Regions from separate parts of the Microbacterium sp. Y356 genome, predicted to be linked through region 1. Evidence: riboswitches for the same ligand, from Rfam matches in the RefSeq annotation. Region 1 holds a riboswitch; the other holds the start of a gene.

Region 1 (14,315 bases):
GGTCTTCACGGCGCACCCCACCGAGGCCCGCCGCCGGGCGGTGTCTGCCAGCATCCGTCGCCTGTCTGAACTGCTGACACAGCACGATGGCACAAGCGATGGCGGAGCCGAACAGCACCGCGCACATCGCCGGATGCTGGAAGAAGTCGACACGCTGTGGCGCACCGCGCCCTTGCGCTCGAGCAAGCCTTCGCCCACCGACGAGGTGCGCACGGTGATGTCAGTGTTCGACGAGACACTCTTCACCACCGTCCCGCACGTCTACCGCCGTATTGACGATGCCCTCCGCGGCGAGGAGTCCGGCGCGAGCGCCCCGGTTGTCCCGGCATTCGTGCGGATCGGCTCTTGGGTCGGCGGTGACCGCGACGGCAACCCGTTCGTGACGGCATCCGTCACTCGCGACGCAGCACAGATCGCCTCTGACCACGTGCTTCGCGGTCTGGAACGCGCGATCGAGCGCATCGGCCGCGGACTGACGCTCGACGCGGAAGGCACTCCGCCGAGCAACGCGGTTGTCGCGCTCTGGGAGGCGTTCTCTGCATCCGACGAGACCACCGCCGCGGAGATCGCCGCACGCTCCCCAGAGGAACCGCATCGTCGTGTGCTGCTGGCCCTCGCGCGACGCGTCGCTGAGACCCGCCTCAAACTGGACGGCGGATACAGCGCACCAGAAGAGCTACTCGCCGACCTGCGCGCAGTGCAGGATTCGCTGGCGGCATCCGGTGCGAAGCGCCACGCATTCGGTGGCATCCAGCATCTGATCTGGCAGGTCGAGACCTACGGCTTCCACCTCACCGAGCTCGAGGTCCGCCAGCACTCGCAGGTGCATCGTGAGGCTCTGGCCGAGCTCGACGCCGGCGGCGCGCTCAGCGAGCGGACCGAGGAGGTCCTCGAGGTCTTCCGCGCGGTCTCCGATATCCAGCACACCTATGGTCTTCGTGCTGCGGGCCGCTACGTCGTATCGTTCACGACATCGGCAGCCGACCTCGCCAACGTCCACCGCCTCGCCCGCTATGCGCTCGGCGATGATGTTCCCGCTCTCGACGTCGTGCCGCTGTTCGAGACCTTCGCTGACCTGCAGGCAGCCCCCGGAATCCTCGCCGAGGTCGTCACTTTCCCGGAGTTCCAGGCGCGCCTTGTCGAGACGGGAAACCGCTTCGAGGTCATGCTCGGCTACTCCGACTCATCGAAGGACGTCGGCCCCGTCGCCGCCACTCTCGCGCTCTACGAGGCGCAAGAGAAGATCGCGCTGTGGGCGAAGGATGCCGGCATCGAGCTGACCCAGTTCCATGGTCGCGGCGGTGCTCTCGGCCGTGGCGGTGGGCCAGCGAACTCCGCGATCCTGGCGCAGCCGCCGCACTCCGTTGACGGACGCTTCAAGCTCACCGAGCAGGGCGAGACCATCTTTGCCCGTTACGGCGAGCCCGCCATCGCCATGCGACACATCGATCAGGTCGCCGCGGCCACACTACTGGCATCATCCCCTGGTGTCGAAGAGCGCACAAGCAGTGCCGCGGTTCGTTTCGCGGATGTCGCGAAGGTGATGGATGCCACATCACGCGAGCGCTTCTTCTCACTCGTGAAGGCAGAGGGCTTCGCACCCTGGTTTGCCACGGTGACCCCGCTGGAGGAAATCGGCCTGTTGGCTCTGGGCTCGCGCCCTGCCCGTCGCGGGCTCTCGGTGGAATCTCTCGAAGATCTTCGGGCGATCCCGTGGGTGTTCGCGTGGACGCAGGCACGCATCAACCTGGCCGGTTGGTTCGGTCTGGGTACGGCGCTCGAGGCTGTCGGGGACGAAGCTCTTCTCAAGGACGCATACCGCGAGTGGCCGCTGCTGCGCACCATGATCGACAACGTGGCGATGAGTCTCGCGAAGACGGATGAGCGCATCGCGCGTCGTTATCTCGCACTCGGTGATCGCGATGACCTCGCACAGTTGGTGCTCCACGAGCTGACTCTGACGAAGGAATGGGTCATCCGTCTCACTGGCGGAGGCGCACTGCTCGAGAACAAGCCGATCCTCCAGCGCGCGGTGACGCTGCGCAGCCCCTACGTGGATGCGCTGTCGCTTCTGCAGCTTCGCGCGCTGCGCGAACTGCGCGCGGCCGGGTCGAGCCCAACCGGTTCCGGTTCCGCGGAAGAGCAGCAACGGTTGCTCCTACTCTCGGTCAGCGGCGTTGCCGCAGGCCTGCAGAACACCGGGTGAACACCGCCTGATCTTCGGGCACAACGCCCCGTGTAACGTGCCGGAAACTTGCGGGGTAAAGTGAGAACTCGTGCCCGACCCGGTACACCTTTTCGCGCGACACGATCGCCCCTCAGCCACACTCTTCAGAAAGCCGTCCCGCGTGACCGCAACCCACACCGAATTTCACCCGCTCGCCGCTGCCGTGCAGCCCGTCTTCGACACCGTGCTCGCCCGCAGCCCTCACGAGCCGGAGTTCCACCAGGCCGTGCACGAGGTGCTGCACTCGATCGCTCCCGTGCTCGAACAGCACCCGGAGTACGTCGACGGCGGCATCCTGGAGCGACTGGTCGAGCCGGAGCGGCAGATCATGTTCCGTGTGCCGTGGGTGGATGACTCAGGCAAGCTGCACGTGAACCGCGGCTATCGCATCCAGTTCTCCTCCGTGCTCGGCCCGTACAAGGGCGGGCTGCGTTTCCACCCTTCGGTGAACCTGTCGATCATCAAGTTCCTCGGCTTCGAGCAGATCTTCAAGAATGCGCTCACCGGTCAGGGCATCGGCGGCGGCAAGGGTGGATCGGACTTCGACCCGCACGGGCGCTCCGATGCAGAGGTCATGCGCTTCTGCCAGTCGTTCATGAACGAGCTGTACCGCCACCTCGGCGAGCACACCGACGTCCCCGCTGGAGACATCGGTGTTGGTGGACGCGAGATCGGCTACCTCTTCGGCCAGTACCGCAAGGTCACCAACCGCCACGAGTCGGGTATGTTCACCGGCAAGGGCACCGGCTGGGGCGGTGCTGAGGTACGCACCGAAGCCACCGGTTACGGCGCAGTGTTCTTCGCGCAGGAGATGCTCGCAGTGCACAACGAGTCGCTCGCGGGCAAGCGCGTTGGCATCTCCGGCTCAGGAAACGTCGCGATCTACGCCATTCAGAAGGCCACTCAGCTGGGCGCGACTGCCGTCACGGCATCCGATTCCTCCGGCTATGTCGTCGATGACGCAGGTATCGACCTCGAGCTGCTTCGCCAGATCAAAGAGGTCGAACGCGGCCGCATCGTCGAGTACGCGAACCGTCGTCCTAGTGCACGCTTCGTCGAAGGTGGCAGCGTCTGGGACGTGCCCGTCGACATCGCGGTGCCGTCCGCAACGCAGAACGAGGTCAGCCTCGCAGATGCCGAAGCACTGATCGCGAACGGCGTACGTGCCGTTTCTGAGGGCGCAAACATGCCGTGTCTGCCGGAGGCCGTCGAGGCATTCCAGCAGGCCGGTGTCCTGTTCGCACCGGGCAAGGCCGCGAACGCCGGCGGTGTGGCCACCTCTGCCCTCGAGATGAGCCAGAACGCCTCGCGTCAGCGCTGGACCTTCGGCGACAGCGAGAACAAGCTGCGCGAGATCATGTCCGACATCCACGACGCCGCGTTCACGGCTGCCGAGAAGTACGGCGTTCCCGGTGACTACGTCGCCGGCGCCAACATCGCCGGTTTCCAGCGGGTCGCCACGGCGATGCTCGCTCAGGGCGTCATCTGACCCCGTCGCGGGATGACACCTGCACGATCATGTGGCGGATGCACGAGGAATCTTCAGGATTCCTCGTGCATCTGTCATTTCATCGGACAACTGTCGGGCGCGGACTGGGCACTCACGCCGGGTGATCATCCGCATGTCGGGCGAGAGAGCGGGCGTACCGCTCAGTGAGCTGAACCATGACGTCCGGGGTGTCCCGGTCGACACCGAAGACGTAGCCGGGGAAGTCGAGTTCCCGCTGCGCGGCGGCGATCTCCTCATGCCGGTCTGGGGGCAGCACCAGCAGCGGATCGCCGACAGCGACCCAGCCGATCGGAACTACGGCGTCCTCCGGCAGCACCGTCCGCAGATGCACGACGGCATTGATTCGCACCTCCGCGCGGTCGCCGATCTGGGCACCGTTGAAGACGCGCGTCCCGGTTGCGAGGAACACTTCGTTTCCGATCACCGCGCCGGATATGGATGCACCCGGTCCGATCAGCACGTGATCGCCGATGTGCACCGGATTCGCGGAGCTGGCACGCACGATCGCGTTCTCCATCACGATCACGTGCTCTCCGAGCGTGATCGGTCCGCCTTCTGCCGTGATCACGGCGCCGTGCAACACCTGACAGTCCGCGCCGATCTCCACGTCTCCGGAGATCACGGCGGTGGGCGCGACGACGGCGGTCTCATGGATCCGGGGCCGGGCCCCCAGGTGCTCATACAACATGAGGTCAGCGTAGTCCTCGCTATGCGATGGCTGCCGCATTCCCACTCAAGAGTTGCCGGTGCAGATCGTGGAGGTTCTCGGCGTAGTACGTGAAGTCGTCCCGGACCGTCGGCGCGTCGCCGTTCGGACGAGGAACATACGCGGTGCGCATTCCCACCGCTGCCGCAGCGCGGAGGTCCCAGGCGTGCGCCGCGACCATAATCGGAGGCCGCGAGTCGGACGGAACGCTCGCGATGGCGGCTTCGTAGATCCGCGGAGCAGGCTTGTAGCTCTGCACATCGTCGCCGGAGATGATCTGATGCCATCTCAATCCAGCGTGAGAGCTGAGACCGGCGAGTGACTTTCTGCTCGCGTTGGACAGGCCCATGACCGTCATGTCCTTCGCCAGTCGGTTCACACCTTCGATCGTGTCGTGCCACGGGGTGAGGCGCTCACCCGCGGCGTAGAGATCTGACACGCTTCGCCCCGGTTTGAAGGCCCAGGTCCTGGCCAATTCGTCGAGCGCTTCGCGATCCAGGATGTCACTGCTCACGAAGGCACGCCGATCGGCGACGATCTCCTCCTGCTGCGCTTCGACGTGCGCGAGCCACGAGGACAATGCAAGGCTCATCGCGTCCTCACCTGCCGCAATAACCAACGACATCTGTTTGAGCAGACTCCCCCGTTGATCCACGAGCGTACCGAGCACGTCGAAGACCAGGGTCTCTCGAACGAAAGCGCTGCCTGTCATTTCACGGCGACCGGCTCGGGGAACATCGCGGTGAACAGCATGCCCACCCACTCCAGCAGCTGCGCATCGGTCGGCGCTTCACCGCTGGGCCGAGGCAACGGCACGACGAGCGCTTCTCCCCCGGCAACGAGCTTCGCTGTGGGGTACAGACGCTGCAACCGCACCTTCATCGAATCTTCGAGGTGCGCCGGTGCAACCCGCAGATTCGAGCCCATCACCACGACATCGCTGAGCCCGGCTTTGGCCGCGCGTCGGCGTAGGCGCGCGATCTTGATGAGCCCTTCGACCTCTTCAGGAGCGGTGCCGTAGCGATCGGTGAGCTCCTCAATCACGAGGTCGATGGCGTCATCCTTCGCAGTCGCCGCGGCCGCCGCAGACAGCTTCTGATATGCCTCAAGACGCAGGCGCTCGCTGTCGATGTAGGTCTCGGGGATGCGGGCATCCACCGGCAACTCCATTCGCAGCTCGTTACCGGTCTCAACATCCTCGCCGCGGAACGTCGCAACGGCTTCGCCGACCATCCGCAGATAGAGGTCGAACCCGACACCGGCGATGTGACCCGCCTGCTCGCCGCCGAGCATGTTGCCCGCACCGCGCAGCTCGAGGTCCTTCAGCGCCACCTGCATTCCTGAGCCGAGCTCATTGTTCACGGCGATCGTCTGCAGACGGTCAGCGGCCGTCTCCGAAAGCGGCTTCGAATCGTCGTAAAGGAAGTATGCGTATGCCCGCTCACGACCGCGACCGACGCGCCCACGCAGCTGGTGCAGCTGGCTGAGGCCGTATTTATCCGCCTTGTCGATGATGATCGTGTTCGCGTTCGAGATGTCGAGGCCAGTCTCGACGATCGTGGTCGAGACGAGCACGTCGAATTTGCGCTCCCAGAAGTCGTCGACGACCTGCTCGAGCTGGTGCTCGCCCATCTGCCCATGGGCGACGCCGATTCGTGCCTCCGGCACGAGTTCGGCGAGCTCGCTCGCCACTCGCTGAATCGACTGCACCCGGTTGTGAACGAAGAAGATCTGCCCCTCACGCAGAATCTCGCGCCTGATCGCCGCGGCCATCTGTTTGTCGCTGCGGGGGCCCACGAAGGAAAGAATCGGATGCCTGTCCTCCGGCGGCGTCGCCAGCGTTGACATCTCGCGGATGCCGGTGACTGCCATCTCGAGTGTGCGCGGGATCGGCGTGGCACTCATCGCAAGGATGTCGACGTTCGTCTTCAGCTTCTTCAGCTTGTCCTTGTGCTCGACGCCGAAGCGCTGCTCCTCGTCGATGATGAGCAGTCCCAGATCCTTGAACATGACCTGATCAGTGAGGATCCGGTGCGTGCCGATGACCATGTCGACCGAGCCGGCGAGCAGCCCCTCGAGCGTGAGGCGGGCGTCCTTGTCGGTCTGGAAGCGCGACAGCGCCCGAACCTTCACTGGGAACCCGGCGAAGCGCTCGGTGAACGTCTCGATGTGCTGCTTGACCAGCAGCGTGGTCGGCACGAGCATCGCGACCTGCTTGCCGTCCTGAATCGCCTTGAACGCAGCCCGCACGGCGACCTCAGTCTTGCCGAAGCCGACGTCTCCGGAAAGCAGCCGATCCATCGGGATCGGCTTTTCCATGTCGGCTTTGATCTCGTCGATCGTCTGCAGCTGATCTGGGGTCTCCGCGAACGGAAATGCCTCTTCCAACTCCCGCTGCCAGGGGGTATCGGGGCCGAATGCGTGGCCCTTCGCCGACATGCGAGCCGAGTACAGCTTCACGAGCTCGACGGCAATGTCGCGTACAGCGCGGCGTGCTTTGCCCTTCGCCGCGGACCAGTCGCTACCGCCCATCTTCGAGAGCGTGGGCGCCTCCCCGCCGACGTATTTCGAGAGCAGATCGAGCTGATCCGTGGGCACGTAGAGCTTGTCGCCGGGGAACCCGCGCTTGGACGGCGCGTATTCCAGCACCAAGTAGTCGCGGGTCGTCTTCGTGGGGTTTCGCCCACCGGAGGAGACTTCGCGCTTTGTCATCTCGACGAAGCGTGCGATGCCGTGTGTGGCATGCACGACGTGGTCGCCGTTTTTGAGCTGCAGCGGGTCGACGACGTTCTTGCGACGCGAGGCGAGCTTCTTGACGACCCGCTGGTCTCCGCTGATCGTACGGCCGTAAAACTCGTTGTCGGTCAGGACGGCGAGCTTCGCCTCCGGCACTTGGAATCCGGATTCGAGCGCGCCGAGCACAAGAGTCGCGACGCCAGGGTCCGGGGCGTCAATGAGCGTGTCAACGATACGAGCGGCGAGGCCGCGGTCGGAGAGCACATCCCTGGCGCGGTCGACAAGTCCCGTGCCGGAGGCGACGACCACAACTCGCCAGCCGTCGCTGAGGCGGGACGCGACGAAATCGATCGCGCCGTCGACGTTTCCATGGAAAGACGGGATGATCGATGAGTCGATGTTCGCGGCATCCGCGTCGTCGGTCGCGAATGGGCTGAACCGCCACCAGACGCCGTCGCGCTCGCGGACGATCTCGCGCAGGCGCGCAACGGTGAGGAAGTCACCGGCACCAAGATCGATCGGCGCGGATGCTCCAGATGTCGCTGCACTCCACGCAGCATCGAGGAACTCGCGGTTCGTGTCGCCGAGGCTCTGGGCCCTGGCGCTCGAGCGCTCGGGGTCAACGAGGGCTGTGGCTGTTCCAGGCGGGAAGTACTCGGCGAGCGACTTCAGAGGGCCGGAGACCGCGGGCAGCAGCGATTCCATACCTTCGACGGGGATGCCCTCTGCCATCTTCTCCAGCATCCCGGCGATCGCGGGGAAACCGGCGATGAGCGCGCGCGCACGATCGCGCACCTCCGCCGTGAGCAGCAACTCACGGGTCGCAGGCAGATCCACTCGGTCGACATCACCGGGCAGCGATCGTTGATCCGCAATCGAGAATGCACGTATTTGGTCGATCTCGTCGCCGAAGAACTCGACGCGATACGGGTGCTCGCTCGTCGGAGGGAACACATCGAGGATGCCGCCGCGCACGGCGAATTCACCGCGACGCGACACCATGTCGACGCGCAAGTATGCGCGCTCGACAAGCTGCTCGACGGCGTCGTCCAGTTCGAGGTCACGACCGCCGAGAACGAGCGCCAGCGGCGCGGTGTCGCCGAGATTGCTGGCGATCGGCTGCAACGCGGCGCGCACCGAGGCGACGACGATGAGCGGACGTGGGCCCTCCCAGGTCGTGATGCGGCGGAGCGTCTCGAGGCGTCGGCCAACCGTGTCAGGACTCGGACTCAATCGCTCATGCGGCAGCGTCTCCCATGCAGGAAAGCTCAGGATCTCGGCATCCGGCACATAGGAGCCGAGCGCCGCCGCGAGAGATTCAGCTCGTCGCCCGGTGGGTGCAATGACGAGCATGGATGCGGGATGCCCCGCGCTAGTGCGTTTCTCCAACAGCCCCGCGATCGTCGGCGCGTCGAGGCCATCGACGAGGCCGAGGTCAGCGTCGGTCTGCGCCCAGGCGAGGGCGTCGTGGTACAGAGTCGCCCTTTCCAAGGCGCGGAGAATCCCCGGAACAGTCACCTGAAGAGTCTAATGCGCACCTCAGACAGCGGCTCTCATATGATGCCGTGATGGAACAGGTCACGCTACACACGGAACGCCTCACCCTCCGCGCCCCCGCCACCGCTGACGTCGATGCGATCACGGCAGCGTGTCAGGATCCGGAGATCCCCCGGTGGACCACCGTTCCGAGCCCGTACACGCGTGAACACGGCGAAGGCTTCGTGAAGCTGGTCACCGAGTCGTGGGAATCCGGAGAAGAGAGCGTCTGGGGCGTCTTCCATCACGAGGTGCTCGTCGGAATGATCGGCCTACATCACATCACCCCGCACGCCAGCGGCGGATCGACTGAGATCGGGTTCTGGGCGACAGCCGAGTCGCGAGGCCGGGGATTCATGGTCGAGGCGTCACTCGCCGTGATCGACTGGGCCTTTACCGAGCTGAAACTCGCCCGCATCGCCTGGCGCGCCGTTGCCGGCAACATCCCTTCCGCACGCACGGCGCGCGCCCTCGGCTTCCACTACGAGGGGCTGATGCGGAAGGCGCTCACCAGCCCGCGTGGTCGTGATGATGGCTGGGTCGCGGGGCTTCTGCGCGATGATGACCGCACTCCGGTCGAGTGGGCGATCCTTCAGCCCTGATCACGAGCCGACCCGGTCATAACGCATCACGACGCGCTCGCTGCCGAGCCAAGGAGTGCCGCAGAGCCATCGATCGGCAAGGGCGACTGCGGCGAGCAGATTTCTGGACACGTGACAAGGGGAACCTGGACACCCGTTCAGACCACTCGATTCCCGCCGTGATCGGGAGTATGATCGCTTCCACATCGCTGTTGGAGGAGGAGAGATGAGCGGCGTCAGTGTGCGCGCAGACAAGTCGGGTCTCGACAAGTTCGCGCGACGACGACACGAGCTCGCGGACGCCGCGCTCGCTGCAGTTGCTGCCCGTGGCTTCGCGCAAACCGGGCTGCGAGACGTCGCCGCCCACACGAGTCTCTCCCTCGGCATCCTGCACTACTACTTTCAGGACAAGGACGATCTGATCGGCCAGGCGATCTGGCAGTACAAGTCGGAGTGCGCCAGACGCTATGACGAGATCGTCGAGACGTCCCGCACCGGGACCGAACTCGCCGAGCGATTCGGTGCAGAAATGTCAGCGACTCTCCGCGATGAAGCCGACATGCACCGTCTCTGGTACGACCTGCGCAACCAGTCACTCTTCGACATCGGTTTCCGCGACACGATCATCGCGATCGACAAACTCCTCAGCGATATGGTGTGGGCCGTGATCGAACGCTACTGCGAACTCGAGAACGCAACGCCCACTGTCGACGCTGTCTCCGCGTACGCCCTGTTCGACGGCATCTTCCTCAACTCTCTGATCGCGCTCCTGCGCGGCGATCTCGACGCCATCAAGCGGGTCGAGATCGCCAGCATCCGACTGTTACACGGCGCGGTCTGACGCACGTCGGGCCTCGCTCGCTGTGCACAGCAACGCCACTGGACAGTCTTCCCTCCTATCGGATGCCGGTGACATGATGAAGACATGCCGGAGATGCCGGAGGTTCAGGGGCTCGTCACGTTCCTCGGCGAGCGCGCCGTCGGACGCACGATTACACGCACGAGCATCGGCGCCATTGCTGCGCTGAAGACCTACGACCCGCCGAACACTGCCCTGCACGGGGCGACGATCACGGCATCCGCTCGTCTCGGCAAGTTCATCGTGCTCTCTTGTGGCGAAGACCTTCATCTCGTGTTCCATCTCGCCAAGGCGGGCTGGCTGCGCTGGTATGAACTGCTGCCGACGACGCTGATCAAGCCGGGGAAGTCACCGATAGCGCTCCGCGTCGCCCTCAATGACGACAGCGGGTTCGATCTCACAGAGGCGGGGACGAAAAAGTCACTCGCCGTTTATGTGGTGCGTGATCCGCGGGATGTGCCGGGCATCGTCCGGCTCGGTCCGGATCCGCTGGACGAGTCGTTCGACCGATCCACATTCGCAGCTCTGTTGGAAGGTCGTCGCACGCAGATCAAGGGCCTCCTGCGCGACCAGTCCGTGATCGCAGGTATCGGCAACGCCTACTCGGATGAGATTCTGCACGCCGCACGCATGTCCCCGTATGCGATCGCCGCGACGCTCGGCGATGACGAGACCGAGCGCCTGTTCATCGCGATGAAGGAGACGCTGAAGGATGCTGTGGCCGCAGCATCTGGGAAGCCGCCGGCCGATCTGAAGGATGCCAAACGACGAGGGATGCAGGTGCACGCTCGACGGGGTGAGGCCTGCCCGGTCTGCGGCGACACTGTGCGCAGCGTGTTCTTCGCTGACAGGTCGTTGGAGTACTGCCCCACCTGTCAGACCGGTGGGAAACCACTCGCCGATCGACGGCTTTCGCGACTGCTGAAGTGATCCTTCTGCAGGTTCAGGAATCGATGGACCGGACACGGAATGAAATGCGCGCGAGCGTGTTGAGTACACTGAGCATCAACGTGCTCCGGGGTCGGTGAGAATCCGAACCGGCGGTGACAGTCCGCGAGCGCTTCGGTTTTCCGAAGTGCCGATCCGGTGAAATTCCGGTACCGACGGTGATGCGAGAGAAATCTCGCTAGTCCGGAAGGGAGGCAGCACGATGCGCGCGAGCGCGCCGTCTGTCACCCCCGGAGTGAGAAACCAAGGGACGACGGATGACAGTGCACGAGACAGAACGCCACGCGATGACGCGCGCGCTCGCACTCGCAATGCGCGGCCCCCGGGGCGTCAACCCTCAGGTCGGCGCAGTCATCCTCTCCCCCAGCGGCGAGATCCTCGCCGAGGGTTGGCACCACGGCGCTGGCACCCCGCACGCTGAAGTCGACGCGCTGTCGAAGCTTCCTGAAGGAGCGGCGCGCGGCGCGACAGCGGTCGTCACACTTGAACCCTGCAATCACACTGGTCGCACCGGCCCGTGTGCTCTCGCCCTCATCGATGCGGGGATTTCGCGCGTCATCTACTCGCTCGATGATCCGGGCGCTGTCTCCGGCGGCGGAGCCGAGCGACTTCGGAACGCCGGGGTCGAGGTCGAATCCGGTGAGCAGTCTGACGCTGCCCATGCCATGATCGCCGATTGGTTGACCGCACACAGGCTGGGCCGCCCGCACGTCACAGTGAAATGGGCGCAGAGTCTCGACGGGCGCGCAGCCGCGAATGACGGTACGAGCCAGTGGATCACCGGACCCGTCGCCCGCGCCGATGTGCATCGCCGACGCGCAGAAGCAGACGCGATCGTCGTGGGTACCGGAACCGTACTCGCCGATGACCCCGCGCTGACTGCACGCGACGGCGACGCCCTGTACGCGCATCAGCCAATCCCGGTGATCATCGGCTCGCGTGCAACCCCGGCGGATGCAGCCGTACGCCGTCACCCCCATGAGTCCCTCTTCTACGACACCCACGACCTGCACGCAGTGGTCACTGACCTTCATGGCCGCGGCATCCACCGCGTCTTCATCGAGGGCGGCCCGACGCTCGCCAGCGCATTCATCGCGGCCGGACTCGCCGATAGCGTGCTCGCATACATCGCACCGGTCTTGCTCGGCGGCGATCGTCTCGCACTCGCCGACATTGGTGTGCCCACCATCGACGACGCGCGCCGACTCACGATCGACGAGTGGATTCCGCTCGGGCCCGACATGCTTGCCGTCGCCCATTTCACAGAACCGCAGAACGAAGGAGTCCGCTGATGTTCACCGGAATCATCGAGGAGATCGGTGAGATCACCGCCATCGCACCGTCCGGTGACGGCTGGCGCCTCACAGTTCGCGCGCCGAAGGCGACGCACGACCCCGTGCACGGCGAGTCCATCGCAGTGTCCGGAGTCTGCCTGACGGTCGTCGGCTCGAGCGCAGACACCTTCGACACCGATGTGATGAAGCAAACACTCGATGTGTCGGCACTTGCCACGGCATCCGTGGGCACGAAGGTCAACATCGAGAAGGCGATGCCGGTCGGCGCACGGCTCGGCGGTCACATCGTCCAGGGCCACGTCGACGGCACCGGCGTTGTGGTCGACGTGCGTCCTGGCGCCGAGTGGAGCGTGCTGCGCATCTCGCTGCCCACAGATCTGACCCCTCTGGTCGTCGACAAGGGATCCATCTCCGTCGACGGCACCTCGCTCACCGTGAGCGCAGTGAGCGCTGCCTCAGCGGATGACGCGTGGTTCGAAATCTCCCTTATCCCGGAGACGCTCACCGCCACTACCCTCGGATCCCGCATCGTCGGCGACCGCGTGAATCTTGAAACCGACATCCTCGCCCGTCACGTGGAGCGCCTGCTCGCGTTTCGGGCTATCTCGGAAGGAGGCTCGCGATGAGCCTTTCCACTATCGAAGAAGCCCTCGAGTCGCTGCGTGCGGGCCGTCCGGTCCTTGTCGCTGATGATGAGAACCGTGAGAACGAGGGCGACGTCATCCTCTCGGCCGAACTCGCCACCCCGGAATGGGTCGCGTGGACTGTGCGCTGGTCATCCGGTTTCATCTGCGCACCGATGCCGGCCGATCTGGCCGACACGCTGAACCTCCCGCCGATGGTGGAGACCAACGAGGACGCTCGCTCGACCGCCTACACCGTCAGTGTGGATGCCGCTGAGGGAGTAACAACCGGCATCAGCGCCCACGACCGCGCACACACGCTGAACGTGCTCGCGAATCCGGCCTCGACGTCGACCAGTGTCATCCGGCCCGGTCACGTGCTGCCGCTGCGCGCCGTCGACGGCGGCGTGCGCGAACGCAGCGGACACACCGAGGCCGCCGTGGATCTCATGCGACTTGCTGGCCTGCAGCCGGTCGGCGCGATCGCCGAGGTCGTCGCCGAGGACGGCAGCATGATGCGCATGCCTGGCCTCATCGAACTGGGCGAGCGTGACAACGTGCCGGTCATCACGATCGAACAGCTGATCGCGCATCTCGACGAGATCGACCCACTGGATGCCCCGGTGACTTCGTCACGAGAGGGCCGCCGTCGTGTGAGTCTGCGAGCGGATGCCACGGTGCCGACCTCACATGGCACCTTCCGGTTCCTCGCCTACAAGGACCGCGTGACCGGAACCGATCACATCGCCGCCGTATCGGGAGAACTGGGTGACACGGCTCTCGTGCGCGTGCACTCGGAGTGCTTGACCGGTGAGGCGTTCGGATCGCTGAAGTGCGAGTGTGGCCCGCAGTTGGACGCCGCGCTCAACGCGATCGAGAAGGACGGTGGCGTCGTGATCTACATGCGCGGCCACGAGGGCCGAGGCATCGGTCTCATCAACAAGCTGCGGGCCTACAGTCTTCAGGAAGAGGGACTCGACACCGTCGATGCGAACCTCGCCCTCGGCTTGCCTGCAGATGCTCGCGAATATGCGGCGGCGGCCGGCATCCTTGGCGATCTGGGCATCTCGAAGATCCGTCTGCTGACCAACAACACCGACAAGGTGAACCAGCTGCGCGAACTCGGCCTCGACGTCATCGAGCAGGTGCCGCTGATCGTCGGCGTCGGACCAAACAACCACCAGTATCTCGAGACCAAGCGTGACCGCATGGGCCACATCATCGGCGACGCCGATCTGGCCGCTGCGCTCGCCCTCGGAAAGGACAACGCATGAGCGGCGCAGGAGCACCCACA
Region 2 (14,315 bases), 1.4 Mb from region 1:
ATCAGATCAACGAGGCTTGGGCACGAGTGCTGGCAGCGGATGTGCGCTATCGCTTCGTGATTGACGTCTCGACGATCAACTGAGACACCATCCCGCGCGGAAGTGACCGTTCTGCGCGTGAAACACCATGCATACAGTGGTGTCTCACGCGGGCGATGTCGCGTACTGCGCGGGTTGTTGCTTGGCGGGCGGTCAGCCCCGGGCGGGCAGCACCCATCCCGCGCGCGGGAAGTGGCAGGTGTACCCGTTCGGGTAGGTGATCAGGTAGTCCTGGTGCTCGGGCTCTGCCTCCCAGAACGGGCCGACGGGCTCAAGCGTGGTGACCGCGGTGCCCGGCCAGAGGCCTGAGGCATCCACGTCGGCGATGGTGTCGCGCGCGACCTGCTCCTGCTCGGGGCTGAGCGGGAAGATCGCCGAGCGGTAGCTCGAGCCGACGTCGTTGCCCTGGCGGTCAAGCGTCGAGGGGTCGTGGATCTGGAAGAAGAACGCCAGGATGTCACGGTATGTGGTCGCCGCCGGGTCGAAGACAATCTCGACTGCCTCGGCGTGACCGGGGTGGTTACGGTACGTCGCATGTGCATTCTCGCCACCGGTATAGCCAACGCGGGTGTCGAGGACGCCGGGCTGCCGGCGAATGAGATCTTCCATGCCCCAGAAACAGCCGCCGGCAAGGACAGCCGTCTCGGCGCCGGGTGTGCGGGTGATGGTTCCGGTGTCAGTCATGTTCCTACTCCTCTTTCACTGGGTAAGAACAGTCTCGCCCCTATCCGCATTCCGCAGGACATCGAGGTTGCGCGCCACGGTGCGCAGCGCATCCGCCGCCGTCGCGTCTGTCGGGCGCCGGGCGACTTTGAGGCCGAGCCAGGGCACGTCGCCTGCGGCCTCAAGCGCGGATGCGACGTGCGCGTCATCCAGCAGGGAGAGCGACTCCGGATGCGTCGAGGCGATCGGCAGGTGCGCATCGATCCACGGATAGCCGTACGGGCTCTCGACGGACGCAGCGCCAGAGAATGCGAGCCCCCGCAGATGTCCGGACTCCGCGACCTTCGCGACCTGCGCGGTGACGGCATCCGCATCCCGCAGCTCGATCGCCGAGCGCCCCCAGTTCAGCCAGACTCCGACCGGGGCCCCTGAGCGCTCGATCGCGGCGATCTCGTCGTCCAGCGACAGGAAGCCCTTTTCGTGGGCCTGCCCTGGAACGAAAGCATCGCAATGCTCGATCACGAGCTCTGCTCCGTGCCAGTCCCAGCCAGCAACCTCGTCCAGCGAGCGCGCCAGAGCGGCGAGGTCACCGGCGCCGGCACGCGGGGAGCTGTGCAGTGAAACGACGGCGACGGATGCCGCGCTCTCGTTGTTGATGCGCGCCACGTCGCCGGCAACCCGTCGCAGATCCGCGAGCGCGGCGGCTCGTCCGTCCTCGGAGGCCGAAGCGATCCCGTACCCGGCATCCTTCCCGAGCTGCCCCATGACGAACGGGATCGGTGTCACCGCCAGCGGGACGGTCGGCACGTTGGCGAGGAACCACTCGTCGTCGAACTTGTGGATCCCGCCCAGCCACGGGATCTCCAGCCCTGCGACACCAGGCAGGGCGCAGATCGCGGGCAGCAGTTCGGCTTCCAGCGCGGCATCCCAATGCACGAAGGCAGGCGAGACCGGATACGCGCTGACAAAGATCGGAGCAGTCACGAGCGTGCGGCCGCCTGCACGGCATCCGCGAACCAGGAGGTGATCGTCGACGGATGCGTAATCGCCGTGCCCACACACACCGTGAATGCACCCGCCGCGATCGCCGCGGCAGCCTGCGCGGGAGTGTGGATGCGCCCCTCGGCGCAGAGCGGCGTGGTGCAATGTTCGGCGATGAGGGCGATGAGTTCGAAGTCGGGGCCGTCACTCTTCGGGCGCTCACCGGAATAGCCGGACAGCGTGGTGCCGAGGATATCGGCGCCCGCTGCCTCAGCCGCGATCGCATCATCCAGCGAACCGCAATCAGCCATGATCAACGCATCGCGACCGGAATCAACAAAGTGCGCACGGAGTCCCGTAATCGTCTCGGCGAGGGTCAGCCCGTCAGGACGAGGTCGACGCGTGCCGTCGATCGCGACGATGTCAGCCCCGGCATCCGCCACGGCGATCGCGTGCCCGAGGGTCGGCGTGATGAAGACATCCGACTCGCCGTCTTTCCACAGGCCCACGATCGGCACCGGAAGCTCTGCCACCGCACGGATATCGGCGATGCCCTGCACGCGGATGCCGGCGGCGCCGCCGCCGAGAGCAGCCGCTGCGACCTGAGCCATCGTGCGCGGATCGCGCATGGCCTCGCCAGGGTACGCCTGGCAGGAGACGATCAGGGCGCCGCGCAGGCGTTCCAGGGTGTTATCGAATCTCATCAGTCTCTCCAAGCGGATGCCGCGGCTCCCCGCAGCGGTGCATCATCGCCGAGTGAACCCGGCAGGATCGGGGTGTTCTGCAGTGCGTCGATCGCGTCGGCCCGGAACGCTGCGATCATTGGATGCCACCAGGCATCGCCGATGTTCGGCACGCCGCCGGTAACGACGATGCGCTCCGGGTCAAGCAGGGTCGCGGCTCCCGCCATCGCGCGACCGACGGCTGCGGCAGATTCGACGATCGCGCGGGCGGCAATCGGGTCGCCTGACGCTGCGGCGACGGCGATTCCGCGCGCATTGACGATGGCCGAATCTCCGCCGAGCCAGAGGAAGTGGCGGTGCATCCCGATGCCAGAACCGAGCGCTTCGAGGTGTCCGTTTCGGCCGCAGGGACAGCGCAGGTGCTCGGCACCAGGCACTGGCATGTGCGCGATCTCGCCCCCGACGTGGTGCGCCCCGCGCAACTGTCGGTTGTCGATGACGATCCCCGCGCCGACGCCGGTGCCGACGGCCACGATCAGCGCACTGGATGCGCCGGCAGCAGCACCGTGTCGGAACTCACCGAAGGCGTGCGCATCGACGTCATTCTGCACGGCAACCATCGCGCCGTCCGTGAGGCGGTGCGCCAGCCCCTCCCGAACGAGAGCGGCAAGCGGAGTACCAGGCCAGTCGGCGAAGGTGTCGGTTGCCGACACGATCGCCCCTGTCGTCGCGTCCACGACACCGGCGGTTCCGATCCCGATGCCAGCGAGCTGCACCTCAGCGCCGGCATCCGCATCGGCATCCATGAGCAGTCGCTCAGCAAGAGCAACCACGGTCGCTACCACCGCCGCCGGCCCCTCAGACGCTGGCGTTGGTGCCACTTCGGTGCGCAGCAGTTCGTCATCGCGATCGGCGAGCGACACCGCGGTCTTGGTGCCGCCGATGTCGACGGCGAGCACGATCTCGCCCGCGATAAATCCGCTCATCACACGGCTTTCCAAAACGCTGCCGCCCATCCTGCCGCCGCCAATTACACTGCTGCGACGGGCAGCAGTTCCAGTTCAGCGAGAATACCGCGGATCTCCTGTACTGCCGCATCGTCGAGCGGCGTGACCGTGCTCGCGAGGGTCGCGTGATCGATGAGGCCGGCAACGGCGAGCTCTTCCTCGAAGAGGATCGCAACTTCCACACCGCAGCACTCATCAAGCACTACGCCCCGCTGCAGCGAGGGCTCGCTCAGGTCGAGTGATCGCCTGACAGCATCCGGTGGCCTGCGGCCCCGTGCCATCTTGACGCGGTGCAATACGGTAAACCCATGACTGAGAACCTGATCGCTGACGCCTTCGTCCTCATCACTGGCGCCGCCCGTGGCATGGGCGAGTTGTATGCCCGGCGCGCGATCGCCGCGCACGCGCGTGCTGTTGCGCTCTGGGATATCGACGAGGATGCCGCGACGGCCCTGGCCACAGAGCTCTCCCGATCCGGGGTCGGCGTGCGCGCCTATCGGGTGGATGTCTCTCGCCAGGAAGAGATCGTCGCAGGACTCGAGCGCGTGCGCGTCGACTTCGGTACACCGGATGTGATCATCAACAACGCCGGCATCGTGCGGGGCGCACCGTTCTGGGAGCACGATCCGGAGCGCGACATCGAAGCCACCATGCGCATCAACACCCTTGCTGCGATGTGGCTCACCCGCGAGGTGCTGCCGGAGATGATTGCTGACACGACCCGCCCGAAGCGCATCCTGAACATCGCCTCGGCCGCAGGCACTCTCGCGAATCCGAACATGAGCGTGTATGCGGCATCCAAATGGGCGCTGATCGGGTGGAGTGAGTCGCTGCGTCTGGAACTGGCCGCGCACGGCCACCAGCACATCGCAGTGACCACGTTCTGCCCGAGCTTCGTCTCGACCGGCATGTTCGAGGGGGCGCGCGGACCGCTGCTGACACCGATCATGACTCCGAGACGGGCAACTTCTGCGGCATGGAACGGGATGCTGAAGGGCACGCCGATGGTCCTTCGACCGTGGACGGTCAAGCTTGCGATGGCGCTGCGTGGCATCCTGCCCACACGGGCCTGGGATGTCGTTGCCGAGAGGGTGTTCAAGGTCTACGCGTCGATGGACAAATTCACGGGACGCACGTGACCTGCCAGTAGTCTTGCTTTCCTACTTCTCATCCACCTCCGGGAGAACGCATGTCAGTTGGTCTACTCGCCGTCGTCGACGACATCCTGGCCGCTGCGCTGAAGGCGTCGGCGAAATCAGCCGGTGTCGTGATCGACGATGCGGCGGTGACGCCGCAATATGTGCAGGGGATCACTCCGGCACGCGAACTCCCCGTGGTCGCCAAGATCATGCTCGGCTCACTCGTGAACAAGTTCGTGATCATCATCCCGATCGCGCTGCTGTTGACCGCGTTCGCGCCGTGGGCGCTGCCATATCTGCTGATCATCGGCGGCGCGTATCTCTGCTTCGAGGGCGCGGAGAAGGTGATGGAGTGGTTTGGCTTCGGTCATGGTCACGCGGAAGAGGGCGCACGCAACGAGAACAAGCTGGTGTGGGGCGCGATCCGCACTGACCTGATCCTCTCCACTGAGATCATGCTCATCTCGCTGGCGAACCTGGAGGCGGGGCTCAGCTTCTGGATGACGCTGGCCATCCTCGCCGTCATCGCACTGATGATGACCGGCATTGTTTACGGCGCAGTGGCGCTCCTGGTGAAGATCGACGACATCGGACTGAAGATGGCCAAGAACAAGTCGCGGCGAGTGCGGCACACCGGCACCAGAATCGTGCGTTCGATGCCTGCCGTCTTCCGATTCATCAGCATCGTCGGTACCGTCGCGATGCTGTGGGTCGGCGGGCACCTGCTGCTGGTGAACCTCGGGGGTGTGGGACTGACGTTCTTCAGCGACATCATCCACAACATCGAGCACCTGCTCGAACCGCTCGGTGGAGTGATCGTGTGGATCGGCGAGACTCTCGCGTCAGCGATCGCTGGGCTGCTGGTGGGCCTCATGATCGTCGGCGTGGTGCTGCTGATCGGACGGATGCTCGGTAAGAAGCCGACCTTCCACGAGGGCGAGGAATCGCCGGTGAGCGTGCACGCGTAGGAGTTTTTCTCGCCGGGAGGCGGCCGGGCGGACGTCGGATTTTTGAGAGGCGTCTGGGCGACTGGGCGTGAGCGCGTCTGGGCGTGAGCGTGTCTGTCTGCTCAAGAGCCTTGCAGTGGCACGAAGCTGTACAGCCCCTGATCCTGCGCATGCTGCGCGCGGCCCGCGCGCAGGTCTACGACGGTCATCACCCCGGCGACCGGGACGACCATGCGTCCACCCTCGGCGAGTTGCCCGACGAGCACATCCGGCAGTGATTTCGCGGCAGCGGAGACCAGGATGCGGTCGAATGGCTCCTCGTCGGGCAGACCGAGCACGCCCGACTCGGCGCGACGGATCTCGGTCTGCACACCCACTTCGCTCAGTCGCTCCCGGCCGTACTCGACGAGCTCTGCGACGACTTCCACGCCGATGACGGTGCCATCACTTCCTGCCAGCGCGGTAAGGATGGCGGTCGTCCAGGCTGAGCCACTTCCGACGTCGAGCACGCGGTCGCCGGGGCGGACGTCGAGCAGCTCAAGCATGCGTGCCACTGTCGAGGGCTGCGAGTTCGTCGCGGCCCAGCCGATCATCACGGGGCGGTCGGCGTCCGCGAGATGGCGCACCGCAGGAGGCAGGAAGGCCGCCCGCGGCGTTGCGGACATCGCCTCCCGCACACGGATTGCGGTGGCGGGATCCACTCTGATTTCGGCCATATGCCGACGCTACGCCGGGGGCGGGGGTCGGGATAGGGGGTCGCGCTGGGCGCGCGACTTGTTCTGCACAGGTCTTCGGGTTTGTGGGGTTATCCACCGTTTGCGAATGGCTTCTGATCTGCGGTTTATCTGGTGGATGAATGTCTGTGGCCTGCGGTTGAATGGAGGTATGACATCGCTTGTGCAGGAGTTGGAGAGCATCGATCGGCAGTTGGCCGATGCGATGTCTGCTTCTGCGGCGGGTGGCGGGGTGCGGTTCACCGACGACGGTGAACTGTTAGTCATCGTGCAAGCTCTCGGGAGTATTCAACGGCGGGTGGATGGTGCGATCGTTGAAGCGACAGACCGTGTGGTTGAGCGGGACCAGTGCGAACGCGACGCGAGGTTGACGACACAACTCGGATGCCGGGACGCCGCCGAACTCCTCCGACGCACACTCCTGGTGGATGGGCATGCGGCCCGGCGGTACGTCTCGGCCGTGGCAGCGGTGCACCGGGATCTGGACATCACCTCTGGCGAGTTGCTGCCAGCGGCGTTCCCGGAGTTGTCGGCCGCGCTGGCCGATGGGGTGATGTCGTTGAGTGGGTTCCTGGCCTGCACGACACCGTTGCTGAAGGCCAGGCGCCTCGGGGCGGCGGATCGGTTGGCGGCGGATGCCGTGCTCGCACGCTTCGCGCGTGGGCTGCCGTTGGATGGGGTGGATGCCGCCGATGATGTGGCGACTGACGGTGCCGATGATGAGCGGGCACCCGCTCCCACAACGGATGAGCTGGCCGGGTTGACCGCGCACATCATCGATCGCCTGGATCCGGATGGTGCGGAGCCGAAAGACCGGGCAGGTAAGCGCCGCCGGTTCTTCACGATCGGGCGGCTCCGGGACGGGTCCGTGCCTGTGCGTGGTGAGCTCCTCCCGGAAGTCGCGGCGCAGTTACAGAAACTCTTCGACAGTCTGATGAACCCCAAAGTCGACGACGAGGCCAGTGCGGGAGGCGCGGTGCGGTTCCGTCCGTCCAACGACGGCGACGGTGACGGTGACGGCGGCGACGACGACGGGGGTTCCGACAACGCTGGTTCCGACAACGCTGGTTCCGACAACGCTGGTTCCGACAACGCTGGTTCCGACAACGAAGACAACGATGCCAGCGATGCCAGCGCCGACGACGGCGACATCGGCGACGATTCCGACGATGCCAGTGCCGGCGATGACCGCGACGACGACGATGGTTCCGACGACAGTAGCGCCGACAGTGACAGTGCAGACGATGACAGTGCCAACGGCGACGGTTCCACTGCTGACCGTGACCGCTTTGCCGCCAAGTACAGCACGGCACCCGGCACCGCCCCCGCCAGTGAGAGTGATGATCTCTCCGGCCGTGCCGACGGTCTCCCGGACCACAAAGCCGCCTCGCCCCCACAACACGCCGCTGATCTTCGCACGCATGCGCAGAAACGGCACGACGCGTTCGCGAGCATCATCGTGGTCGCAGCCGCATCCGATGGCATGCCCACCCTCGGTGGAGCCGCACCAACCCTCGTCGTCTCAGTCAACGCCGACGACTACGTCCACCGCACCGGCCGCGCCACGGTCGAGGGCGCCGGATACGACGTGCCCCTCGGGGCCGCCGACCACACCGCATGCGCAGGCGGCATCGAACGCGTGCTATTCGATGAACACGGTGCGATCGTGGGGATCAGCACCACCGCGCGGATCTTCAACGCCCGCCAACGCCGGGCGATCGTGCTCCGCGACCGACAATGCCTCATCCCCGGGTGTGACATCCGTGCAGAATGGTGCGAAATCCACCACGTGACCGAACACGCCCTCGGCGGGCCCACCCACACCAGCAACGGGGTACCCCTATGTTGGCACCACCACCGCACCCTCGACGAGAACCTCTGGCTCATCCGCATGCGCAACGGCATGCCCGAAATCCGAGGCCCCCACTGGTGGGACCCCTACGCCCGCTGGCGATCCCCACACCACAACTACACCGCCATCGACGAAGCCATTGACACCGAACGCGACCGCGCGTGGAGTGCCTGGTGACGGTGACCCGTTGAGCCCGCACATGCGGCACGTGCCACATCTGCCTCCGCGCCGCGGGCACGATCTCCCACGATCATGACCACCCACGAGCACCCACGACCACCACGACCACGACCACGACCACCCACGAGCACGATCAAGATGCCGGTCACTCGCGTTTGGAGAAGAGTGGCACTTCCGCGACGACCGGATTATCCGCTCGGAAGTCACCGAACCTTGCCCAGGTGAGCTGCACTCGTACCACCACGGCTGTTCCGCTGTGAAGCGATTGGGTGAACTCGGGGAAGGCGCGAAGATACTCGGTGCGGCAGCGCTCGAGGTCGTCTCCCTCGGGAAGGTCCGCGGAACCCTCGATCTGGAGGGTCGTCCCATCCACCCCACCGACGACAGCAGCGAGGCGTGCGTCGCGCCGGATGTTTGCGATCTTGCGCGAGTCGGGTTTCGCGTCGAAGACGAGTTCGCCAACGTCAGTCGCCGCGATCGGAAGGTATGCCGCCTGCGGTCGGCCGTCACCCCCGAGCGTCGAGATCACGCCGGCGCGTTGCTCGCGGACGTACTCGATCAGTTGGGCGAGATCCATCCGAACACCATACCGATGGCGCTCGATCGAGATATCAGCGGGCGAGCCCGGGGAAGACCATCATGGTTCGTTCCACGCACGACGGCGCAATGCTCGAAGCCTGTACCGAGTCACACCCCCAACCACTCCGGCGTCGTCGAGGCGAAGAACGCGGTCAAGCCATTAGCAAGGATGTTGTCCGGCTCGACGCGCGTCGCGTCGGCGAGGTAGGCCATCGCGATCGCACGCTGCCCGCTCGCCCAATGCAACCAGGCAAGCGCGCTGAGCAGCGGCGCACGGAACGACTCCGGCATGGATGCCACCGTCATGCGCAGGAATTCGATGCCGCGCTGCATCCGCTCCGCATCAGGTATCTCGACCGACTCGCCTCGGAAGAGTCGGTATGTACGGTCCTTCGGAATGGCATCCATTCGGTCGAGCCCGAGCACATACTCATCCAAGGACACCCCGTCTCGGCGCGCGCCCTCGATGAATCGCCCATGTTTGCGAAGGACCTGCTCACCCGCTCGGCGCCCGAAGGCGATCTGCGTCGCCACCGTCTCGGGGACCGTGGCGAAATCACTGACGAGAATGAGCTGCGCACGAAGCTCAAGGTCGGTCGGTCTCGGCAGTTCTGCGTCGAGGATCGTCTCGACGAGCGGAATCGCCAAGGCTGTGGGTCGGTACTCGTCGAACCGTCGCACAGTCGATCCGATGTGTCTCGTCGGCACGACGAAACCGAATTCAGGCAGGTCGTCGACGAAGCCCAACAGCAACTCGGCCAGCTCGTCGCTGTCCTCGGCCGAGACGAAGGGAAGGTGGATGAGGCTCTCACCCCTCAGGGTGTCGTGGTCTGTCATACCGCCATCGTTGCGCCACCACGCGGCCAACAATCGGGAGAAATCCACGATCCGTGTACAACTCGCATGAGGTCAAAACAGTGCAGGAAGAGTCGGCGCAGCATCCATCCTCAGGTATTCTTCCGAATGAACACACACGTGCTCCGGGGTCGGTGAAATTCCGAACCGGCGGTCATAGTCCGCGACCCGAAGCCCTCCGGGGCTGAGGCTGAACCGGTGAAATTCCGGTACCGACAGTCAAAGTCTGGATGGAAGAAGCACACGGGTGGACTGCATGCGGCGACGCATGCAGCTGTCCTCACGCTCCCTCGGCGGCATCGCAGCCGAATGGAGAATCATGGACTTCCTGCACTGGCTGGTCGACGCCTTCAACTCGCAGTGGATACTGCCCGGCGGGCAGACCCTGCTGATTCGCGAGGTCGTGGGCAACATCTTCGGCTTAGCCAGCGCTCTCGGCGGCATGCGGCGCAAGATCTGGGCGTGGCCGGTGGGCATCGTCGGCAACCTGCTGCTGCTCACGGTTTTCCTCGGGTCGATTCTCAACCCCGATCACTCGCTGCCGAACCTGCTCGGGCAGGCCGGACGCCAGGTGATGTTCATTGCGGTCGCGATCTACGGCTGGAACCGCTGGCGCCAGGCAAAGGCCGACGGCGGGCAGGTGACGCCGCGCTGGGCGCCGAACAGTGCCCGCGTTGGACTCGTGCTCGTTCTGGTGCTCGGCACCGTGGCGCTCACTCCCCTGTTCCGCGTGCTCGGATCGTACGAGCCGGTCTGGGCGGATGCCTGGACCTTCGTCGGCTCGTTGCTCGCGACCTACGGCATGGCCAAGGGCTGGACGGAGTTCTGGCTGATCTGGATTGCCGTCGATGTGGTCGGTGTACCGCTGCTGTTCAGCTCCGGCTACTACGCCACCGGATTCATGTACGTGTTCTACGGCATCTTCACTGCGATCGGCTTCGTCGTGTGGGCACGGGCGCAGGCGAATGCCAAGCCGAAGATCGACACACTCATGCCGGATCCCCGGGTGGTTTCACCGGGGGACAATAGTGAGTGATGTTCGACAGCCCGCTTTCCGCCTCGGCCTACGAGGTGCTCGGTGTCGACCCCGCCGCAAATGACGACGATCTGCGACGGGCCTATCGTCTGAGGCTGCGGCAGACGCATCCAGACACCGGCGGCGACGCGGCGGAGTTCATCCAGGTGCAACGCGCCTGGGAACTCATCGGCACCGTCGAGAGGCGCGCCTCATACGACCGCGGGCACGGCTTCGGTGCCGCGAATCCGGCGTCTCCGGGACAAAGCCAGGACCAGAACTGGAGCGGCTGGCGGGCCCAAGCCTCGCGCACCGATACCCGTCCGCGGGCACGGTCATACGGGCATCCGGGCGGCTGGCGTCGCGAGCGCTATCTGACGCTGATCCGTGAGTGGGCTGGCCACGGCGTCGACGTCCCCGACCCCTATGACCCGGCGCTCGTGCGCTCCATGCCGCGCGAGCTGCGCCGCATGCTTGCGGACGCTCTCGCCGAAGAAGAGACCGCACGCACGGTGTCCGACCTCGGCATGGGATTCACCGTGTGGCACGATGTGGCCGCCGGCGAGGGCGCGGGCGACAAGCTTGACCACGTCATCCTCAGTCCGTCCGGCCTGTACGGCGTGCTCTCGGAGGACTTCGGCGAGATCGTTCGATTCCGGCGCGGAGAGATCCTTGCCCGGTCCGTCGATGGAGACGCACCCATCGCAGCCCTCCTCGCGCGCATGCGTGTCATTGCACGAGCCGCACGCGTCCGCTTCGGCGGTGCGATCATCGTCCTCCCAGACGACGACCTGGATCAGGCGATCACGACACTCGGAAAAATCCGCGGCACACCGGTCGTCGTCGTGCGCCGCAGCGCACTGCACACAGTGTTGCGCCGTGGCGTCCCCGGAGCACGCGACATCGGCGGGAACGAGCTGTTCGATGTGCGGACTCGGCTGCAGCACACGGTGCGGTTCGTGTGAACATCGGGTCGACCAAACTCATGACCGCAGTCGAGGCGAAGGCCACGGCATCCGGGTTCGCGCTCGACGACGCACAGCGCGAGCTGGTCGCAGAGCTCGCACGGGTCACCCGCGCGGACGGCAGCCTATTCATCCACGGCCCGGCAGGGCGAGGGAAGTCCTGGATCGCGAACGCTTTCTTCGACGCGATGCCGACGCGCAGAAAGACCCGCGTGCACTTCCATGGGTTCCTTGATGCTCTGCACCGCAGCATCCATCGACGTCGAGACGAGCAGGATGCCGTCGAGAGCGCAATCGACGACATCGTCGGCGACGCCCGAGTGCTGTTCTTCGACGAGTTCCATGTTCATGACTCTGGTGATGCCCGGCTGCTCACCCGACTGTTGGAACACGTGTTTCCGCAGGATCTGATCGTGCTCGCCACCTCGAACTATGCTCCCGTCGGTCTGCTACCGAACCCGACCTGGCACCACATGTTCGAGCCGGGCATCGCGCTCATCACGCAGCACATGCAGGCGTTCGAACTCGCCGGCCCCACCGATTACCGCGCCGTCCCTCACTCCCACTCGAGCGGGTTCGCATCGGGCAGTTGGACACGAACCCCACCCGCGCCCGCCCCAACCACTGACGAGGCGACCCTCTCGCACGTGCGCGACAGAGACTTCCCCGTGCTCGCCATCCGCGATAACGAGCTTTGGATCTCGTTCCATCAGCTCTGCGGGACGCCGACCTCGACGATCGAGTATCTGGAGTGGGCGCGCATCCACCCGCGCTGGGTCGTGACGGATGTACCCGGCTTCGCGGATGTCGACCGTGAAGCACAACAGCGCTTCATCAACGTGATCGACGTGATTGCAGATCTCGACGTGCCGACGACGTTCGTGTCAACGCACGCTCTGGCGGACTTCCTCTCCGGAGCCACGACCAGGCCGGACGCCTTCCGGATGGTGAGCAGGCTGCAGCTGCTCCGGCACTGATCGCCACCGGTTGTGAACGTCGCCCGCTGACGCGAACGCGATTAGCATCAAGGAATGACGAATGCTGACCCGATCGACGACATCTCCATCGGCGGAGAGATGATCCGCCTCGGACAGTTCCTCAAGTTCTCCGGGCTGCTCGACTCCGGTGGCGACGCCAAGGAGGTCATCATCGACGGGTATGTGACCGTCAACGGCGAAGAAGAGCGCCGCCGAGGACGCCAGCTACACGACGGCGACCTCGTCGAATTCGAGGGGCGCACGGTTCGCGTTCGCCCCTGAGGGCGGTTGTTCGTGTCGCGGCGCAGGGCCTGACGTGCGCACCGTAGTACCACCGGGGTAGACGACTTTGATACCGGGGAGTGATTTCCCCGATATCACCACGTTCCTAAAGTTCAGACATGGCCGGAGACGCCGGTCGAATGAAAGAACGGAACGCAGTCATGACTGAGCCCACCAGCACCCGCTACGAGGAGTTCAAGGTGAAGGGGGACGACCTCCTCACCAAGGTGCGCGAGATCATCCACGACGGCAACGTCAGCCGGCTGTTCATCAAGCACGACAACGGCGACACGATCCTCGAGGTACCGCTGACGGCAGGCGTCGCGGTCGCCGCCGCCGGTGTCATCCTCGCCCCAGTGCTCGTCGCGCTCAGTGCCGTCGCCGCCCTTGTGACCCGCGTCACGATCGGCGTCGAGCGCCGGGAGACCGAGACCGAGACCGGCGACACCACGGTGCCGGATGAGGCTCCACCGTCACACCAGTCGGGATCCTCGATCGAGACCGCACCGTCGACCGAGACCGCGGAGTGAGCGTCCGCCCTCATTGCCCGCCGACGAGCGCGGGATCGGACCGCACATGACCACCGGCGTGACTTCCCAACTGGGACCGATTCGCCAGACGTTCGCCGGGCGGGACACGTTCCCGCCCGTCGCGCGGGCGTACACGGAAGTGGCCAACGCGGTCCGGGACCGCGGGCTGCTCGCCCGCACGCCGTGGTTCTACGCTCTGGTGGGATCCGTGCTGCTGGCCGCGTCCGGACTTCTGCTCGTCGGGTTCTTCACGCTCGGCGACAGTTGGCTTCAACTCCTGATCGCCGCCGGTCTCGGGATCGTCGCCACTCAGTTCGCATTCCTCGCACACGAGGCAGCGCACCGCACCATCCTGACCACCGGTCCCGCCAACGACCGGCTGGCGCGTCCCCTCGCGGCGCTCGTCGGCCTCAGCTATTCGTGGTGGGATTCCAAGCACAGCCGCCATCATGCGAACCCGAATCGGGTCGGCCGCGACCCTGACATCGAGGTCGACACGATTTCCTTCCTCGACGTGGACGCCGTCGAAGCACGAGGCGCTCGGCGCTGGATCACGCAGCGGCAGGGCTGGCTGTTCTTTCCTCTGCTCACGCTCGAGGGCATCAACCTGCACTACCTGAGCATGCGGCACCTGCTCTCGCGAGGGCCAGTAAAGCATCGTGCGAGTGAACTCCTCGTTCTCAGCATCCGTCACGCCATCGTGCTGATCACCGTCTTCTCGGTGCTCTCGCCCGCCTGGGCATTGGCCTTCCTCGGTGTACAGCTCGCGGTGTTCGGCATCTACATGGGCGCCTCGTTCGCTCCGAACCACAAGGGCATGCCGGTGATCGCGCCGGATGCGCGACTGGACTTCTTCACCAAGCAGGTTCGCACTTCGCGCAATATCT

What was found. A riboswitch is a leader RNA that binds a small molecule or an ion and turns the genes downstream of it on or off. The one in region 1 is predicted to bind FMN.
Region 2: it holds a riboswitch for FMN, as region 1 does, so the genes downstream of both, pnuC (nicotinamide riboside transporter PnuC) here and ribD (bifunctional diaminohydroxyphosphoribosylaminopyrimidine deaminase/5-amino-6-(5-phosphoribosylamino)uracil reductase RibD) in region 1, are expected to answer to the same signal.

The regions. Positions count from the first base shown of each region.
Region 1 covers NZ_JCAIUE010000001.1:665,529-679,843, forward strand. Annotated here, with positions in the region: gene AC1C2Q_RS03335 (phosphoenolpyruvate carboxylase) at 1-2,206, shown strand, start outside; gene gdhA (NADP-specific glutamate dehydrogenase) at 2,349-3,716, shown strand; gene AC1C2Q_RS03345 (gamma carbonic anhydrase family protein) at 3,829-4,425, opposite strand; gene AC1C2Q_RS03350 (haloacid dehalogenase type II) at 4,445-5,155, opposite strand; gene mfd (transcription-repair coupling factor) at 5,152-8,697, opposite strand; gene AC1C2Q_RS03360 (GNAT family N-acetyltransferase) at 8,748-9,317, shown strand; gene AC1C2Q_RS03365 (TetR family transcriptional regulator) at 9,523-10,137, shown strand; gene AC1C2Q_RS03370 (Fpg/Nei family DNA glycosylase) at 10,222-11,085, shown strand; FMN riboswitch at 11,163-11,307, shown strand; gene ribD (bifunctional diaminohydroxyphosphoribosylaminopyrimidine deaminase/5-amino-6-(5-phosphoribosylamino)uracil reductase RibD) at 11,361-12,395, shown strand; gene AC1C2Q_RS03380 (riboflavin synthase) at 12,395-13,024, shown strand; gene ribA (GTP cyclohydrolase II) at 13,021-14,295, shown strand; gene ribH (6,7-dimethyl-8-ribityllumazine synthase) at 14,292-14,315, shown strand, end outside.
Region 2 covers NZ_JCAIUE010000001.1:2,070,258-2,084,572, reverse strand. Annotated here, with positions in the region: gene AC1C2Q_RS10055 (NAD(P)-dependent alcohol dehydrogenase) at 1-83, shown strand, start outside; gene msrA (peptide-methionine (S)-S-oxide reductase MsrA) at 193-723, opposite strand; gene AC1C2Q_RS10045 (DUF4862 family protein) at 739-1,686, opposite strand; gene AC1C2Q_RS10040 (N-acetylmannosamine-6-phosphate 2-epimerase) at 1,683-2,387, opposite strand; gene AC1C2Q_RS10035 (ROK family protein) at 2,387-3,352, opposite strand; gene AC1C2Q_RS10030 (hypothetical protein) at 3,397-3,654, opposite strand; gene AC1C2Q_RS10025 (SDR family NAD(P)-dependent oxidoreductase) at 3,682-4,512, shown strand; gene AC1C2Q_RS10020 (DUF808 domain-containing protein) at 4,563-5,480, shown strand; gene AC1C2Q_RS10015 (protein-L-isoaspartate O-methyltransferase family protein) at 5,582-6,175, opposite strand; gene AC1C2Q_RS10010 (HNH endonuclease signature motif containing protein) at 6,345-8,222, shown strand; gene AC1C2Q_RS10005 (pyridoxamine 5'-phosphate oxidase family protein) at 8,371-8,802, opposite strand; gene AC1C2Q_RS10000 (hypothetical protein) at 8,913-9,641, opposite strand; FMN riboswitch at 9,777-9,905, shown strand; gene pnuC (nicotinamide riboside transporter PnuC) at 9,979-10,695, shown strand; gene AC1C2Q_RS09990 (J domain-containing protein) at 10,695-11,639, shown strand; gene zapE (cell division protein ZapE) at 11,660-12,616, shown strand; gene AC1C2Q_RS09980 (RNA-binding S4 domain-containing protein) at 12,671-12,898, shown strand; gene AC1C2Q_RS09975 (DUF4342 domain-containing protein) at 13,060-13,428, shown strand; gene AC1C2Q_RS09970 (fatty acid desaturase family protein) at 13,475-14,315, shown strand, end outside.